Regions from separate parts of the Shinella oryzae genome, predicted to be linked through region 1. Evidence: riboswitches for the same ligand, from Rfam matches in the RefSeq annotation. Region 1 holds a riboswitch; the other holds the start of a gene.

The links. A riboswitch is a leader RNA that binds a small molecule or an ion and turns the genes downstream of it on or off. The one in region 1 is predicted to bind FMN.
Region 2: another riboswitch for FMN. It lies ahead of ribB (3,4-dihydroxy-2-butanone-4-phosphate synthase); the one in region 1 lies ahead of K6301_RS09520 (6,7-dimethyl-8-ribityllumazine synthase).

Annotation. Positions count from the first base shown of each region.
Region 1 covers NZ_CP081987.1:1,931,832-1,939,665, reverse strand. Annotated here, with positions in the region: gene K6301_RS09540 (thiourocanate hydratase) at 1-1,565, shown strand, start outside; gene K6301_RS09535 (glycoside hydrolase family 25 protein) at 1,771-2,796, shown strand; gene K6301_RS09530 (L,D-transpeptidase) at 2,950-3,663, shown strand; gene K6301_RS09525 (ABC transporter substrate-binding protein) at 3,677-4,831, opposite strand; gene K6301_RS09520 (6,7-dimethyl-8-ribityllumazine synthase) at 5,149-5,625, opposite strand; FMN riboswitch at 5,711-5,857, opposite strand; gene K6301_RS09515 (ABC transporter ATP-binding protein) at 5,962-7,023, opposite strand; gene K6301_RS09510 (ABC transporter permease) at 7,033-7,815, opposite strand; gene K6301_RS09505 (ABC transporter permease) at 7,812-7,834, opposite strand, start outside.
Region 2 covers NZ_CP081988.1:491,848-499,681, forward strand. Annotated here, with positions in the region: gene K6301_RS18425 (branched-chain amino acid ABC transporter permease) at 1-731, opposite strand, end outside; gene K6301_RS18430 (branched-chain amino acid ABC transporter permease) at 735-1,616, opposite strand; gene K6301_RS18435 (ABC transporter ATP-binding protein) at 1,613-2,407, opposite strand; gene K6301_RS18440 (LLM class flavin-dependent oxidoreductase) at 2,533-3,939, opposite strand; gene ribB (3,4-dihydroxy-2-butanone-4-phosphate synthase) at 4,128-4,763, opposite strand; FMN riboswitch at 4,849-4,995, opposite strand; gene K6301_RS18450 (glycoside hydrolase family 140 protein) at 5,050-6,384, opposite strand; gene K6301_RS18455 (glycosyltransferase family 4 protein) at 6,414-7,613, opposite strand; gene K6301_RS18460 (polysaccharide pyruvyl transferase family protein) at 7,829-7,834, shown strand, end outside.

The DNA.
Region 1 (7,834 bases):
TCGAAAACGTGCTGTCGGTGGGTGAGGACCCGGACAATCTCATCGTCTACGCCGCGCTCGGCAAGGCGGCGCGCAACTGGGCGGCGCACAGGGCCATCGTCAAGGCGCTGAGCGAGATGGAGGAGGACCAGACGCTGGTCATCCAGTCCGGCAAGCCGGTCGGGCTGCTCAAGACCCATGCCAAGGCGCCGCTCGTCATCATGGCGAACTGCAACATCGTCGGGCAATGGGCGAAGGCGGAGGTGTTCTACGAGCTCCAGCGCAAGGGGCTGATCTGCTGGGGCGGGCTGACGGCCGGCGCCTGGCAGTATATCGGCAGCCAGGGCGTCATCCAGGGCACCTATGAAATCTTCATGCGCATTGCCGAAAAGCGCTTCGGCGGCAGTCTCGCCGGCCGCTTCATCCTGACGGCCGGGCTTGGCGGCATGGGCGGCGCGCAGCCGCTTGCCGGCCGCATGGCCGGGGCGGCCATCCTCTGCGTCGATATCGACCCGGCACGGGCGGCAGCGCGCAAGGCGGTCGGCTACCTCGAACATGTCGCGCCGGATCTCGATACGGCGCTCGCCATGATCGATGCGGCGGTGAAGGAAAAGCGCGCCACCTCCATCGGCCTCGTCGGCAATGCGGCGGAGGTTTACCCCGAGATCGCACGGCGCGGCATCGTGCCCGACATCGTCACCGACCAGACCTCCGCGCACGACCTCGTCTACGGCTATGTGCCGAAGGGCATGAGCCTCGACCAGGTGAAGGGCCTGCGCGACGACGGGCAGGGGCAGCTGATGGCGGCAAGCCGCGCTTCGATCGTCGAGCATGTCTCGGCCATGCTGGAGTTCCAGAAAAGAGGCTCGGAGGTCTTCGACAACGGCAACCTCATCCGCACGCAGGCGCGGGACGGTGGTGTGGCCGATGCCTTCGACATCCCGATCTTCACGGAAGCCTATCTGCGTCCGCTCTTTGCGCGCGCCATAGGTCCGTTCCGCTGGATGGCGCTCTCGGGCGAAGAGAGCGACATCGCCCGCATCGACGATCTCGTGCTGGAGATGTTCCCCGACAATTCCATCGTCACCAACTGGATCCGCCTTGCGCGCGAGAATATCCCCTTCGAAGGCCTGCCGGCGCGCATTGCCTGGCTGGGGCACGGCGAGCGCACCGCTCTGGCCTTGGCGGTCAACACGCTGGTCGCCGCGGGCGAGTTGAAGGGGCCGATCGCCTTTTCGCGCGATCATCTCGATGCCGGCGCCATGGCGCATCCCAACATCATGACGGAGCGTATGAAGGACGGTTCCGACGCCATCGCCGACTGGCCGCTGCTCGACGCCATGCTGCTCTGCTCGTCCATGGCCGATCTCGTCGTCGTGCATTCCGGCGGTGGCGGCTATGCCGGCTACATGACGAGCTGCGGCGTGACGCTGGTGGCGGACGGAACGAACGGCGGGGCTGAACGCCTCGAACATGCCCTGACCAACGACACCTCGCTCGGCGTGATCCGCTATGCGGATGCGGGCTATGACGAGTCGTTCGACGAGATCAAGCGGAAGGGCATCGGCCATATCGCGCCGGGATGATGTGGCATGCCTGATCGCCCGGCGTCAGGCTGTTTCGAGAGATTAATAACAATTGTCAGAAAACGCGAGGCATTTCGCCTTAAGTGACTGAAATGTCTCAGTCAGCTGTAAACGTTGCATTTAACATTTCGCGGTAATCTTCCGTTAGTAATTCCGTCCCTGCAGCGAGAGGGCGGGCTCCGGTTAGTTTTGCGTGCGAGTGCCTATGCGTCTTTCGATCCTTACGGCGGCCCTCCTTGGCTGTGTTACCCTGGCGGGCTGCGCGTCGAGCGCAGGTCCCGAAACGGTCCTGTCCATCAAGCCGTCGCGCGAGACGACGAGTTCGGTCAAGGCGACCGGGCCGGTGCCGGAAGTGGCGGTCGGCCAGGGCAAGGTGAAGGCCGAAGGTGCGAGCGAAATGCTCGCCTGGGCCGGGCCGGTGCCTGAAACCCATGCCTTCGAAGCCGTTGCCGAGAAGGCGGTGCGTCCTACCGCGCGTCCCGAAGAGGGCGCGGTAACGGCCGAGATGCCGTCCATCGGGAAGCTCGGCAAGCGCTCACGCATCTACAGCCAGCAGTTCCGCGATGCCAAGCCGATCAATTTCGGCAAGCGCGCGCCCAAGCACTACCAGGTCCACGGTGTCGACGTTTCGCGCTGGCAGGGCGATATCGACTGGGTGAAGCTGCGCACGCAGGGCGCCAACTTCGCCTTCATCAAGGCCACCGACGGCGGCGACCACACCGACCCGATGTTCCGTCACAACTGGCGCGCCGCCAAGGAGGCGGGCATCCGCCGCGGCGCCTATCACTTCTTCTACTGGTGCCGCGTGGCCAGCGAGCAGGCGGACTGGTTCATCCGCAACGTGCCGAAGGACCCGGACGCGCTGCCGCCCGTCATCGACGCCGAATACAACGGTGAATCGAAGTGCAAGCGCCGCCTGACGCGTGCGCAGTATGTCGAGAAGATCCGTGTCTTCGCCGAGCGGCTGGAGCGCCATTACGGCAAGCGGCCGATCATCTATACCGCACCGGACTTCTACGCCGACAACCTGTCGGGCGAGCTGAAGGAATATCCGTTCTGGCTGCGCTCGGTCGCCGCCCATCCGTCGGTGCGTTACCCGAACCGCCGCTGGCTGTTCTGGCAGTATTCCGGCTCGGGCCTGTCGCACGGCGTGAGCGGCAAGATCGATCTCAACGTCTTCGTCGGCAGTGAGAACGACTGGCACAACTGGCTTGCCGGCCAGTCGACCTGACCGTTTTGCGGCCGCTGCCGTGTCGTGACGGCAACGGCCGCGACGGTAACGCTGTGCATCCCGAAGATGTGATCTTCCAATCGCTTGCCGCCGGCATCGCCGTTGGCTAGCGATCCTGCATCCATACGGGATTTGCAGGAGTTGTTTCCAGAAATGTCTGAGATCGGTGTCTTGTCGCGCAGGGCCTTCCTCATGGGGGCTGCAGCGACGCTGGCGGGGTGCGCAACCACACAAGGCGGCGTGAAGAATGTGCCCGTTCCGCAGAAGGTCAGCTACCCGATCGTCCCGGCGACGGACGAGGAGCTTGCCGCGCGCTATGCGGCCGTCGAGGATGGCGGACATCTCATTCCCGCGATCCCCTACAAGGAGATCGACCCGAAATACTATCGCCAGCGCGTGAAGGATCCGACCGGCGAAGCACCGGGCACCGTCGTGGTGGATACGCCCGGCCGCTTCCTCTACCTGGTCGAGCCCGGCGGTACGGCGATGCGTTACGGTGTCGGTATCGGCCGCGACGGCTTTGCCTGGGAGGGCGAGGGCATCATCCACTGGCGCCAGCCCTGGCCGCGCTGGAAGGTGCCGGCCGACATGATCGCGCGCACGCCGAGCCTTGCCCGATATTCGGTCGAGAATGGCGGCATGGATCCCGGCATCAAGAACCCGCTCGGCGCGCGGGCGCTCTATATCTTCCAGGACGGGAAGGACACGCTCTACCGCCTGCACGGCTCGCCGGAATGGAAATCGATCGGCAAGGCGACCTCGTCGGGCTGCGTGCGGCTCGTCAATCAGGACGTGATCGATCTCTACAAGCGCGTGCCCTATCACGCGCGCATCGTCGTGCATCAGGGGCCGCTGGGCTCGGTCTGAGGCCGCCTGCGGCTCAGGCCGCCTTGAACCGCGCCATAATCTCGGCGCGGGCCGGATCCGTGAGCGTGACGGCGGCGCCGAATTCGAGCGGCGTGAGCGCGGCCTCGTCGGGATAGACGATCCTGTTGCCGGTGATTTCGGCCGGCAGCAGGGCGACGACGCGGCTGTCGGTGGCCGGCGTGCCATTGGCGATATGTTCGCGCACCGCCTTCTGCGGGTCCATCAGGAAGTTCAACAGCGCGTAGCCGGCTGGCTTGTTGGGCGCATTCTTCGGAATGGCGTAGAAATCCGACCAGATCTCCCCACCATCAGAACCGAGGGTGAAGGCGATCTCGGGCACGTCGCGACTGAGCTGCGCGCCGTCATTGGTCCAGCACATGGTCATCCAGGCATCGGTGCCGCGCATGGCGGGCTGATAGTCGCTGGTGACGGCATAGAGATGCGGCTTGACCTCAAGCAACAGTTCCCCCGCCTTGGCAAGCTCCTCGGGCTTCACCGAGTTGAAGGAGAAGCCGAGCGAGACGAGGGCGTTGCCGATGGCGGTGAGCTGGTAGTCGTGCACGATCGCGCGGCCGTCCGCCTCGTCCATGGCGGCCGCGAAAAACTCCTTCCAGCTCGTGACCTTCACCTTGTCCGTGTTGTAGGCGATGCCGGTCGTGCCCCAGTTCTTCGGCAGCGCAAAGACCTTGCCCTCGGCGGTACCCTGGCTGGTGAAGCGGGCATTTTGGGTGCCTGCATCGAAATTCGGCAGGCGGGACAGGTCGATCGGTTCGATCAGCCCGAGGCGGGCATAGGTGGAGATCGTGTAGTTGGTCGGCACGAACAGGTCCCATCGGGCGCTGTCGGCCCGCAGCGCCTCCAGCATCTCCTCGTTCGAACCGAAGATGTTCACCTCTACCGCGACGCCCGTGGCAGCGGTGAAGGCCTCGAACGTCGCCGGGTCGTGATAGTTCGGCCATGTCGCGATCGACATGCTCGATCCAAGATCGTCGCTCGCATGGGCGGCCGATGAGAACCCCGCCTGGCGGGCGAGAACGGCGGCGGCGAGGCCGAGGCCGGTTACTCCCAGGAAATGGCGGCGGGTGATCGAACCGCGCTTGAGGCGCATGAAGGTGTCCGTCAGCGCGCCGGCCTCCATCGCGTCATGTTTGCTGAACCGTTTCGACATCGCGCTGTTCCCCTGCCGTTAAGTCGGCCTCGTTGCCACGGGCCGGAAGGACGGGCATGCCGGTGGCCGCCGGAAATGAGCCCGCGCAACAGGCGGTCGTGCGCATGGTAAGCCGGGAGAGGTGATTTATCCGTAAATCGCGCACCCCCAACATTGGGACTTGTGCGGTGCATCGGGCATGCGGGCGGGATCGTCCGGCACGGCAGCGCGCCATGCTGGGACCATAGCAAACCCGGCCGGCGCCGGGTCTGCTCTTGTCATTTCAACGCGTTATCGCCATGCGCTGGCAGGACGATTCCGCTCGTTGAGGCATCGATTCAAGCGACGGCGGCGAGAGCGGCCTGCGCGCGGGCGTCGATGATCTGGCGCGCGGCGTTGGCGGCTTCCTTGCCCTTGATGACGAAATGGTCGCGGAAGAAGGCGATATGCGCTTCCGATTCCTGGAAGTTGTGCGGCGTCAGCACGGCAGAGAGAACCGGCACATTGGTATCGAGGCCGACGCGCACGATGGCATCCACCACGGTGCCGGCGACGAAATCGTGGCGGTAGATGCCGCCGTCGACGACGAGCGCGACGCCGAGAATGGCGGCATATTTGCCGGTGCGGGCGAGCAGCTGGGCATGGAGCGGAATTTCAAGCGCGCCCGGCACGTCGATCACGTCGACATCCTCGGCGCGGCCGCCAAGCGCTTTCCATTCGGCGACGAAAGAATCGACCGCCTGATCGACGATGCCGGCGTGCCAGCGGGCGCGGATGACGGCGATACGGGAGGAGGGGGTGGCATTCGCATTCATGTCTAGGCCTTTCAAGGGTTGAGCCATTTTTCAACGGTCCCCTTGGGCGAACATGCAAGCTCTCCGCCAGCGCGGCGGTGGTCCTGCTTGCCCTCTTTCATCCGGACTGTGACCGTCGGCTCCGGCATCGCACCGGATCTGCTGACCCTCCCATTCGCGGAAGGCGCTCGCGGGCTCCCGGATTGCTCCGGATACCGCCGGTGGGGAGTTTCACCCCGCCCTGAGAACATCAGGACCATAACGGGCAAACGCCCGCGGATCAAATCCGCGGGCGACGCAAAGAGCGACTTTCACGACAGAATTTTCCAACCTTCGCTGGAAGGCTGGAATGAACGGCTAGTCGCGGATGATGAGCAGGTCGCTCGCCACGAAACGCAGCGTGACCGTCTCGCCCACCACCGGGGGCACGAGGCCCGGGCTGTTGAACATGTCGAAGGAGATGATGCTTTCGCCGACCTTCATGCGGGTTCGGATGACCGAGCCCAGGAAGTTGGTGGAGACCACCTCGCCGGACAGCGCGGTATCGCCCTTAGCACCCGGCGCGATCGACCCGGCCTCGGGACGCAGCGCCAGCGAGATCGTGTCATCCGCCTTCACGTCGCCGAGCGGCTCGCGCAGGGTGACGCCCTGGTCGCCGATCGACACGCGGTTGGCGGCGGGATCGACGACCTTCGCCTCGATGAGGTTCAGCGTGCCGACGAAGTTGGCGACGAAGCGCGTGGCGGGGCGGTTGTAGATATCGGCGGGCGCGCCGATCTGGTCTGCGCGGCCGGCATTCATGACCACGATGCGGTCTGAGATCGACAGCGCCTCTTCCTGGTCGTGCGTAACGAAGACGGTGGTGATGCCGAGCTGCTGCTGGATCATGCGGATCTCTTCGCGCAGCGACACGCGGATCTTGGCGTCGAGGGCCGACAGCGGCTCGTCGAGCAGCAGGACCTGCGGCTTCGGCGCGAGCGCGCGGGCGAGCGCCACGCGCTGCTGCTGGCCGCCCGACATCTGGTAGGGGTAGCGGTCGGCGAGGTGGTCGAGCTTGATGAGGCCGAGCATCTCCTTGACGCGCTGGTCGATCTCCGCCTTGGGACGACCGGCGACCTTGAGGCCGAAGGCGACGTTTTCGGCGACGTTCATGTTTGGGAAGAGCGCATAGGCCTGGAAGACCATGCCGATGTTGCGCTGGTTGGGGCGCAGGTTCGCCTGGCTCTTGCCGTTGATGGTGATGGTGCCGCCGGAGGGCGTCTCGAAACCGGCGATCATGCGCAGCACCGTGGTCTTGCCGCAGCCGGACGGACCGAGGAACGAGATGAACTCGCCCTTCTCGATGGACATGTTGAAATCCTTGACGACCTGGACGGGGCCGAACGATTTCTGAAGGCTGGTGAGGGTCAGGAAGCTCATAAGGGGTCCTTAGGCGGCGCTTTGCGCGCCCTTCTGGAAACGGGAGACAAGCTGGATCAGGCCGAGGCAGCCCCAGGTGATGCCGAAGGCGATCACGGCAAGAGCCGCCGGCTCGTAGGCCCGGTTGGCGCCGAGCAGCTGCATGTAGGGTCCGAACGCCGGGCGGTTCAGAAGAGCCGCCATGGTGAACTCGCCGATGACGATGGCGAAGGTCAGGAAGGCGCCCGAGAGAACCGCGACCAGCACATTGGGCAGGATGATCTTGGCGAGGATCGTCGTCCAGCCGGCGCCGAGGCTCTGGGCGGCCTCCGTCAGCGTTGCGATGTCGATGGCGCGCAGGCCGGTGTCGACGGAACGGTACATGTAGGGCAGGGCCAGCGTCGCATAGCCGAACATCAGGAGGATGTTCGTGCCGGTCGCGCTGCCTGTCAGCGGCAGCCAGCTCGAGGTGTTGTAGAGCCTGATATAGCCGAAGACGATGACGATGGCCGGGATGACCAGCGGCAGGAGCGTGACGAATTCAACATAGGGGCGCAGGCCCGGAAGCTTCAGGCGGATCCAGTAGGCCGTCGGCACGACGAGCAGCACGCCGAAGGCGATGGTGAACAGCGCCATCACCACCGAGTAGGTGAAGGTTTCCTGGAAACGCGGATCGCTGAGGACGACGGCATAGGCATCGAACGAATAGGAGCCGCGCCGCATCTTGAGCGAAAAATTGGTCATGCCGACCAGCGGGAGAAGGAAATAGAGCAGCCCGAAGATGAGGGCGCCCCAGGCCCAGAACCTTTTCATTTCAGCCACCTTTCACTGC
Region 2 (7,834 bases), on a different replicon from region 1:
GCGAAGGCCCAGAGCGCGCCGGCGATGCCGAGGATGAAGCTTGAGACCGCGAAGGCCTGCAGCTTCGCGCGAAAGACCGGGACGCCGATGACTGCGGCGGCCGTATCCATGTCACGGATCGCCATCCAGTTCCGCCCCGTCTGGCCGCGGATCAAGTTGAAGGAGAGGAGCGTCAGGAGCGCGACGATGCCGAGCGTCAGGTAGTAGCGACCGTGCGGCGTATTGGCCTCCAGCCCGAAGAAGGAGAGGCCGCGCGACAGCGCGATGGTGGCGGACGAGTTGCCATTGTAGAACCAGGGAAACTTCAGGAACAGCCACTCGAAGAAGAACTGGGCGGCGAGCGTGCTGACGATCAGGTAGAACCCCTTGATGCGCGTCGACGGAATGCCGAAGAGAAGCCCGACGGCACCCGCGATGAGACCCGCCACGACCAGCGCCAGCGGCAACGGCAGATCGGGAACACGCAGCTGGAGCGAGAAGGTCGCGTAGGCGCCGACCATCATGAACGCGCCGGCGCCAAGGGAAAGTTGGCCAGCGTAGCCGGTCAGGAGATTGAGGCCGAGGCCAGCGAGGGACAGGATCAGGAACGGCACGATGATCGCGTTGATCCAGTATTCCGAAGCGAGGAAAGGGGCGGCAAGAAGCACGGCGATTGCCGCCGCAATGCCGAGCGCCTTCAGGCCGACGGGATCGACAGGTTCGGCGGCAGCGGGCAGGTTGATCTCGGACATGGCTCAGACCCTTTCGATCTGTCGTTCGCCGAACAGGCCGGCCGGGCGGATGAAAAGGAAGACGAGCGCCAGCACATAGGCGAACCAGGGCGTGATGCCGCCGCCGAGATACGGGCCGATATAGGTTTCGGCCAGGCTCTCGCCGGCTCCCACGATCAGCCCGCCGACGATGGCGCCGGGGATCGAGGTGAAGCCGCCGATGATGAGGACGGGAAGAGCCTTCAGCACCACCAGCGACAGCGAGAACTGCACGCCCTGGCGCGCGCCCCACAGCAAGCCGGCGACGAGGCCGACCAGTCCGGCGACTGCCCAGACGATTTGCCAGATGCGGTTGATATCGATGCCGAGCGACAGCGCCGCGCGCGTATCGTCCGCCACGCCCCGCAGCTGGATGCCGATGCGCGTGCGGTTGAACAGCAGCGACAGGACGACGACGATTGCAAGCGCCACGCCGGCGGCGATGAGGTCGAACTGGCTGATCATGATGTCGCCGAGGAAGATCGGCAGGTCGTCGATGCCGAGGTTCAGGGCCCGCACCTGCGATCCCATGATGCCCTGCGCGACGCCCTCCACGACATAGGAGAGGCCGAGTGTCGCCATGAACAACGTCATGGGGCTGCGGTTGGTCAGCGGACGCAGCAACAGCTTTTCGATGGCGATGGCGGTGACGATGAGCAGGGCGATCGTCACGGCAATCGCACCGAGCGCCGGCACGCCCTGATCGGTGAGCGTGACGAACGTGAGCGCGCCAAACAACAGCAGCGAGCCCTGGGCGTAGTTGAAGACGCCCGACGCCTTGTAGATCAGCACGAAGCCGATGGCGACGAGGGAATACATCGTGCCGGCAAGCAGGCCGCCGATCAAGGTTTCCAGGAACATGTTCATGCCGCGGCCTCCGCATGTTGTGCGCCGAGATAGGCAGCGATGACATCCGGATTGTCGCGGATGGTTTCCGGCGGGCCGTCGGCCAGCTTGCGTCCGTAGTCGAGCACAACGACATGGTGGGCGAGTTTCAGGACGATGCCGATGTCGTGCTCGATGAGAACGACGGTGAGGTCCAGCTCCCTGTTGAGCCGCGCGATGACGGCCGCGATCTCCTGCTTTTCAGCGGCGTTCATTCCGGCCAGCGGCTCGTCCAGCAGAAGCAGGCGAGGCTTTGCGACGATGGCGCGGGCGATCTCCACCTTCTTCTGAACGCCATAGGGCAAAGTGCCGACGACAGTTTCGGCATGTTTCTCAAGGTCGAACAGCTTCAGCACATCCAGAGCCCGCGCGCGAAACGCCTTCTCCTGCGAGAGCGCACGCGGCAGCCGGAACGCCTCCTCGACCAGCGTCACGCGGGACTTGCGCGACAGGCCGGCAATGACATTGTCCAGCACGCTCATGCCGGAAAACAGCGCATTGTTCTGGAAACCCCGGCCGATTCCGCGCCGCGCGGCCTCGAGCGGCTGCATGCGCCGGAAGTGTTCGCCCTCAAACACGATCTCGCCGGAATCCGGTATATAGACGCCGTTCAGAATGTTCAGCAGAGAGCTCTTTCCAGCGCCATTCGGACCGATCAGAGCGCAGATTTCACGGCGCTCGACCTGAAAGGACAGGTCCGAAATCGCCTTGACGCCCTTGAAGGAGAGCGAGACGTTTCTGACTTCCAGGGCGGGACCAGCTGAAGTGGTCATCGTATCATGCTCCTCATTGCGTCCTGACGCACACAGGCCCGCGCTCGCCCGATCGGTGACGGGGCGTCCGGTCCGTATGCTGGGAAGGGTTGGCGGCTACGGCCGCGCGTAAAACTAGATCGGCGTCATGCAGCCTCGCCGGCGGCGGCATCCGCCTCCTCGCGCTTCACCCGCTCGATATCGCGGAAGCGATGGGCGGGGTGGCTTTCCGGAAGGTACGGGCCATCGCCGAAAAGCTTTTCGCGAAGCGTGCCGTCCCGGTAACCGGTGGCGTAGACACCGCGCTTCTGGAGCTCCGGTACGAGATAACCGATCACATCGGCAAAGGTCTCGTGTGCGAGGGCATAGGCCAGGTTGAAACCGTCGATATCGGTCTCTTCCACCCATTCCTGCAACAGGTCGGCAACCGTCGCGGCGGACCCTACAAACAACGGCCCGAGACCGCCGATGCCGCCCCACTTCGCTAGTTCCTCGATCGTCCAGACCTTGTCGCCTTCCGACAGGTGCTCGACGGCCGAGATGATGGCGTTCGTCTTGACCTTCTTGACCGTGTCGGCGGGCTTGTAGTGACCGAAATCGATGCCCGTCCATCCGGACATCAGCACCAGCGCACCGTCATACGAGGCATACCTCGCGTATTCTTCGTATTTCGCCCGCGCTTTCGCATCGGTTTCGTCGACGATGATCGTCGCCATCGCATAGATCAGCACCTTCTTCGGGTCGCGGCCCTGCGCGGCGGCGCGCTGTCGGATATCGGACACATAGGCCCGCGTCGCATCCTTGAGCGGTGTCGAAATGAAGACGCATTCCGCATGGCCTGCCGCGAACTGCTTGCCCGCGCCCGATGCGCCGGCCTGGAAAAGAACCGGCGTGCGCTGTGGCGACGGTTCGCTCAGATGATACCCGGGGACCTCGAAATATCTGCCCTTGTGGCCGATCTCGTGAATCTTCGTGGGGTCGGCGAAGATGCCGCGCTCCTTGTCCCTGACAACAGCGCCCTCTTCCCAGCTGCCCTCGAGGAGCTTGTAGAGCACCTCGACATACTCGGTCGCCACATCATAGCGGTTGTCATGGGAGCGAAGCCCGCCTTGTCCGACATTCTTTGCACCGCTCTCGAGGTAGGAGGTCACGATGTTCCAGCCGACACGACCCTTCGTGTGGTGGTCTGCCGTCGAGAGGCGCCGCGCGAACGTGTAAGGGTGTTCGAAGGAGGTCGATGCGGTAATGCCGATCCCGAGATGCTTGGTCGCCTGGGCGATGGGATTGGCCAATTGCAGCGGATCATTGACGGGGATCTGCACGCCCTGGAGCAGGGCATTGTCCAAATTGCCCTTGTAGACATCATAATAGCCTACGACGTCGGCGATAAACACGGATTCGAAGAACCCGGTTTCAAGGAGCTTCGCGAGATCCGTCCAATAGTCGAGATCCTTGTATTCCCAGGAGCGGTCGCGCGGATGACGCCATAGGCCGGGGGATTGGTGCCCCACGCAATTCATCTCGAAGGCATTGAATCGTATCGTCTTGCTCATGAAGTCTCGTCCGTTTGGCTGGACGAGACATTATGATCCCAAAACGATGCCGGACAGGCATTCTATATTTTTTATAGAATTTATCTTGAAACAAATTTCCGCTGCGCTTCAGGCCCAGGGTGCCGGCCTTTCACCAAGCCGATACCCTGCGTTCAAAGCCCTTCGTCGTTGACTTAGCAGAGACCCGATCAAGCCGCGTTCGCGGACGCGTCGGATTGGCGTGCCTCGATGAAGCCGATCAGATCCTCGACGCTGATGAGCGGCAGTTGATGCTGTTCTGCGAAGGCGATCAGCTCCGGCAGGCGCGCCATGGTGCCGTCGTCGTTGGCGACCTCGCAGATCACACCCGACGGCACCTTGCCAGCGAGACGCGCGAGATCGACGGCGGCTTCCGTGTGGCCCGGTCGGCCGCGCACGCCGCGCGGATGAGCGCGCAGCGGGAATATGTGGCCCGGTCGTGCAAAATCCTGCGGCCGTGCGGCGGGATCCATCAGCGCCTTGACGGTTATCGCCCGATCAGCCGCCGAAATACCCGTCGTCGTGCCGGAAAGATAATCGACGGAGACGGTGAAGGCGGTCTGGAGATACTCCGTGTTCTGGGGAACCATCAGCGGAATGTCGAGCGCATCGAGACGCTCGCCCTCCATCGCCACGCAGATGAGGCCGCGGGCGTGTTTCATCATGAACGCGATGATCTCGGGCGTCACCGCCTCCGAGGCGACGATGATGTCACCCTCGTTTTCACGGTTTTCGTCGTCGACGACCACGATCATGCCACCACGTGCCAAGGCCGCGATTGCGTCTTCAATTTTCGACAGTGCCATTTCATTGCCTTTCAAGGGTTGCCGTAGCGGCGATTCATCCCTTGGGCGAACAGGCCTGCATCCGCGCAGACGAGCGGTTTTGCAGACATGCCCTCTTCCATCCGGACTTTAACCGTCGGCTCCGGCATCGCACCGGATCTGCTGACCCCTTCATTCGCGAAAGGCGCTCGCGGGCTCCGGGCTCTCGCCCGATACCGCCGGTGGGGAATTTCACCCCGCCCTGAGAACATCTCTAGATAAGGAATTTTGATAGGAAAATGCAAGAGCGGCGTTAGGTATCACCGATCTAATTGTCCCGCAGGCCACCCGCCGCCCGCAGAACGACCAGCCAGTCCGTGGCGCTGGATGCTCTCGAGGATGTCGGCACCACCAGTCGTCGCAGGTCGGCTTCAGGCTCCGTGGCGGCGAGTGCACCGGTCGCGGGATCGTACCATTCGACGGCGTCGGTCGCGGCCGCCAGGACCGCAGGGTCGAGATCGAGCGCGGCGACGCCCTGGACGTAGGCGGCGGCAAAGGTTCCATCGCCTGCGACGGCGAATATGGCATTGGCGGACGGTATGCCTTCGATATGACGCACGAACCGCCCGTCGTCCGGTTTCAGTTTCCACCAGTCGAAGCGCTCGAACAGGCCCGCCAGATGGCCGATGCTCTTTGCCCCTTCGCTATCGAGTGCCTGCCGCCATCCCTCCGGCGTGTCGTAGAGAGCGGGGCCGCTGAAATGCCAGACGGGGTTGTTGCCGAAAACCTGGCCGCTCGCACCCGACAGAAGCGCACCATAGGCGATCTTGCGGATTTCGGCCGCCTTGACCCCATGCTCTCCTTCATAGCGCGACTCGATCATGAAGAACGGCCGGTGCGGCCCGGCCCGATAGCGTGCCTGCACGGCGGCCGCGACATCCTCGTAGGTGTAGACCGTATCGATGGACAGCCATTTCGCATCGGGCCAATAGGCGGCCGTCGCGCTGTCGCGATTGCCGTGGACGGTCTGCATCGCGCCCGGCGCCCCCTCCTCGATGCCCAGCGCCAATGCATCGACCAGCGCACGGTCCGGTGGATCGTAGTCACCGCCCTGCACCCAGATGATGTTGGGATAGCGGGCATAGCGCTTGCCGATATAGCGCCCGTAAGCACGCAAGGTCTCCGGCCCCGCCGCCGCCATCTCCGCATACCAGCCCTGTGGCCCACCGTTCGCACCGGTATAGGCCGGTGCCAGCAGCACCAGCATGCCGGCCCGAAGCGCGGCATCAAGGACGTGCTCGGCATCGGCGAAATAGCGATCATTCGGTCGCGCGAAGTCACCCGGCGCCAGGAAAGGCGCGACGCCGGCTGCGTTATTCGGCGCGTTGCGCGCGAATTCATGCTCGATCAGCGAGACCAGGATGGTGTTGAACCCTCGCGCCTTTCGATCGGCAATGTAGAGATCGGCATCCTCGGGCGGAAGATCGGCGATCAGCGACCAGGCCGCATCGCCTGTGATGAGGAACGGCTTTCCGGCCGCATCCTCCAGATATGTGCCTAAAGCGGCGATGCGCAGGGGAAAGCGCGCCTCGGCACCGGCTGGCATGACGCGACCGGCCAGCAACATGAGGCCGATCAGTAGGGTAAAACCAATGGTCCGCATCTTCCCTGTTCCTTGTTGGATACCATGGCTCAAAGCCGCTCCCGGACACCCCGCAGCCAGTTCTTCAGCGGCCGCGGCAGAAAGGTGCGCAGGCCGGCACGCAGCCCGCGCGGTATCGACCAACCGTCGATCGAAAGGGGTGCGGCGATTGATGGCGGGTCTGCCGCGATCCCGCGCAATATCGTGGCGTAGCCGGCCGCCATGTGCTCCACCGTGAAAGCGCCTTCGACCTTGCGACGCGCAGCGACCGAGAGGCTACAAAGCTGCGCACGATCCGTGTCGAGAGTGCGAACGGTCTCGGCAGCACTGGCGGTATGGCCGACCGGGAAAAGCAGCCCGTCACGGCCATGCTCCACGATCATGTCGGTAACGCCGCGAAGCCGCGAGGCGACCGGCACGCATCCCGCCGCCATGGCCTCCACCAGCGCCATCGGCAATCCTTCGTAGCGCGATGGCATGAGGAAGATATCATGGCGCGCCAGCAGCGCGGGCACGGCTTGCGTCGCAACGGCTCCGGCATAAACGATCCGCGGCGCCCGTTCCGGCATCGCAGCCTTCAATCGTTTGAGATCGGGGCCGTCGCCGGCGATGGTCAGGGTCGATGATGCCGGCAGCCGCGCCAGGATGTCGGGCAGCCAGAACACACCTTTGGAGGCGTCCTCGATCCGTCCGAGAAAAAGAAGGCGAAGTCCCTGCCCGCTCGGTCGTGGCGACCGTCCGGTTTCGGGGAAAGCATCCAGCGCAACGGCGTTGGCGATGACGCTGGTGCGCCCGGCGGGGAAGTGATGGCGCTTCACAAGATCATCGCGGCAGCGCTGCGACACGCAGACCGTCGCATGCACATGAGGCCGGATCGCCTCGGCCGCCGCATAGGTTCCCGGCGTGATGTTGTGTACGACCATCAGGCGAATGAGATCGGCGGGAAGATAGCGCACGATATTGGTCTGTATGCGGTCGCTGAGCACATTGACCACCACGCCGTCAAACCCGCCCGCAAGGATCGCCCTCTCCAATAGGCGCGCGGCGGCCCTGTCGTCCACCTGGGACGGTACCTCCACGAGCGTGCCGAATGCCGCTTCCTGCTCCAGTCCTGAAGCAAGCCCTTGGCCCGCCGGCGCGAGGCCGAGCCAGCAAAGCTCGATCCCGTGCGGGGCGAGACCCGCACGCAGGTTTCTGAACACGGTGTAGGTGCCGCCGAGATGCGGCAGGACGAAATAGGCGATCTTCATGGCGGCCCTCTGCTTCTTTTGTAAGCCGGATGGGTCATGGGAGAAGCTGGGCGTTGGAGGCCGCGGGCGGCTCTTGGCAGGAGATGGCCTGCTTTCTACCTCTTTCGGCGCAGGTCCTGTCTCCGAATATCGGCGTTTTCCGCACTGCATCACGGCGCGATAGTGCGGCCGCTTGACTGTCCTTTCAACGCATACTCGACAGCGGCGGACGCTCCATGAAA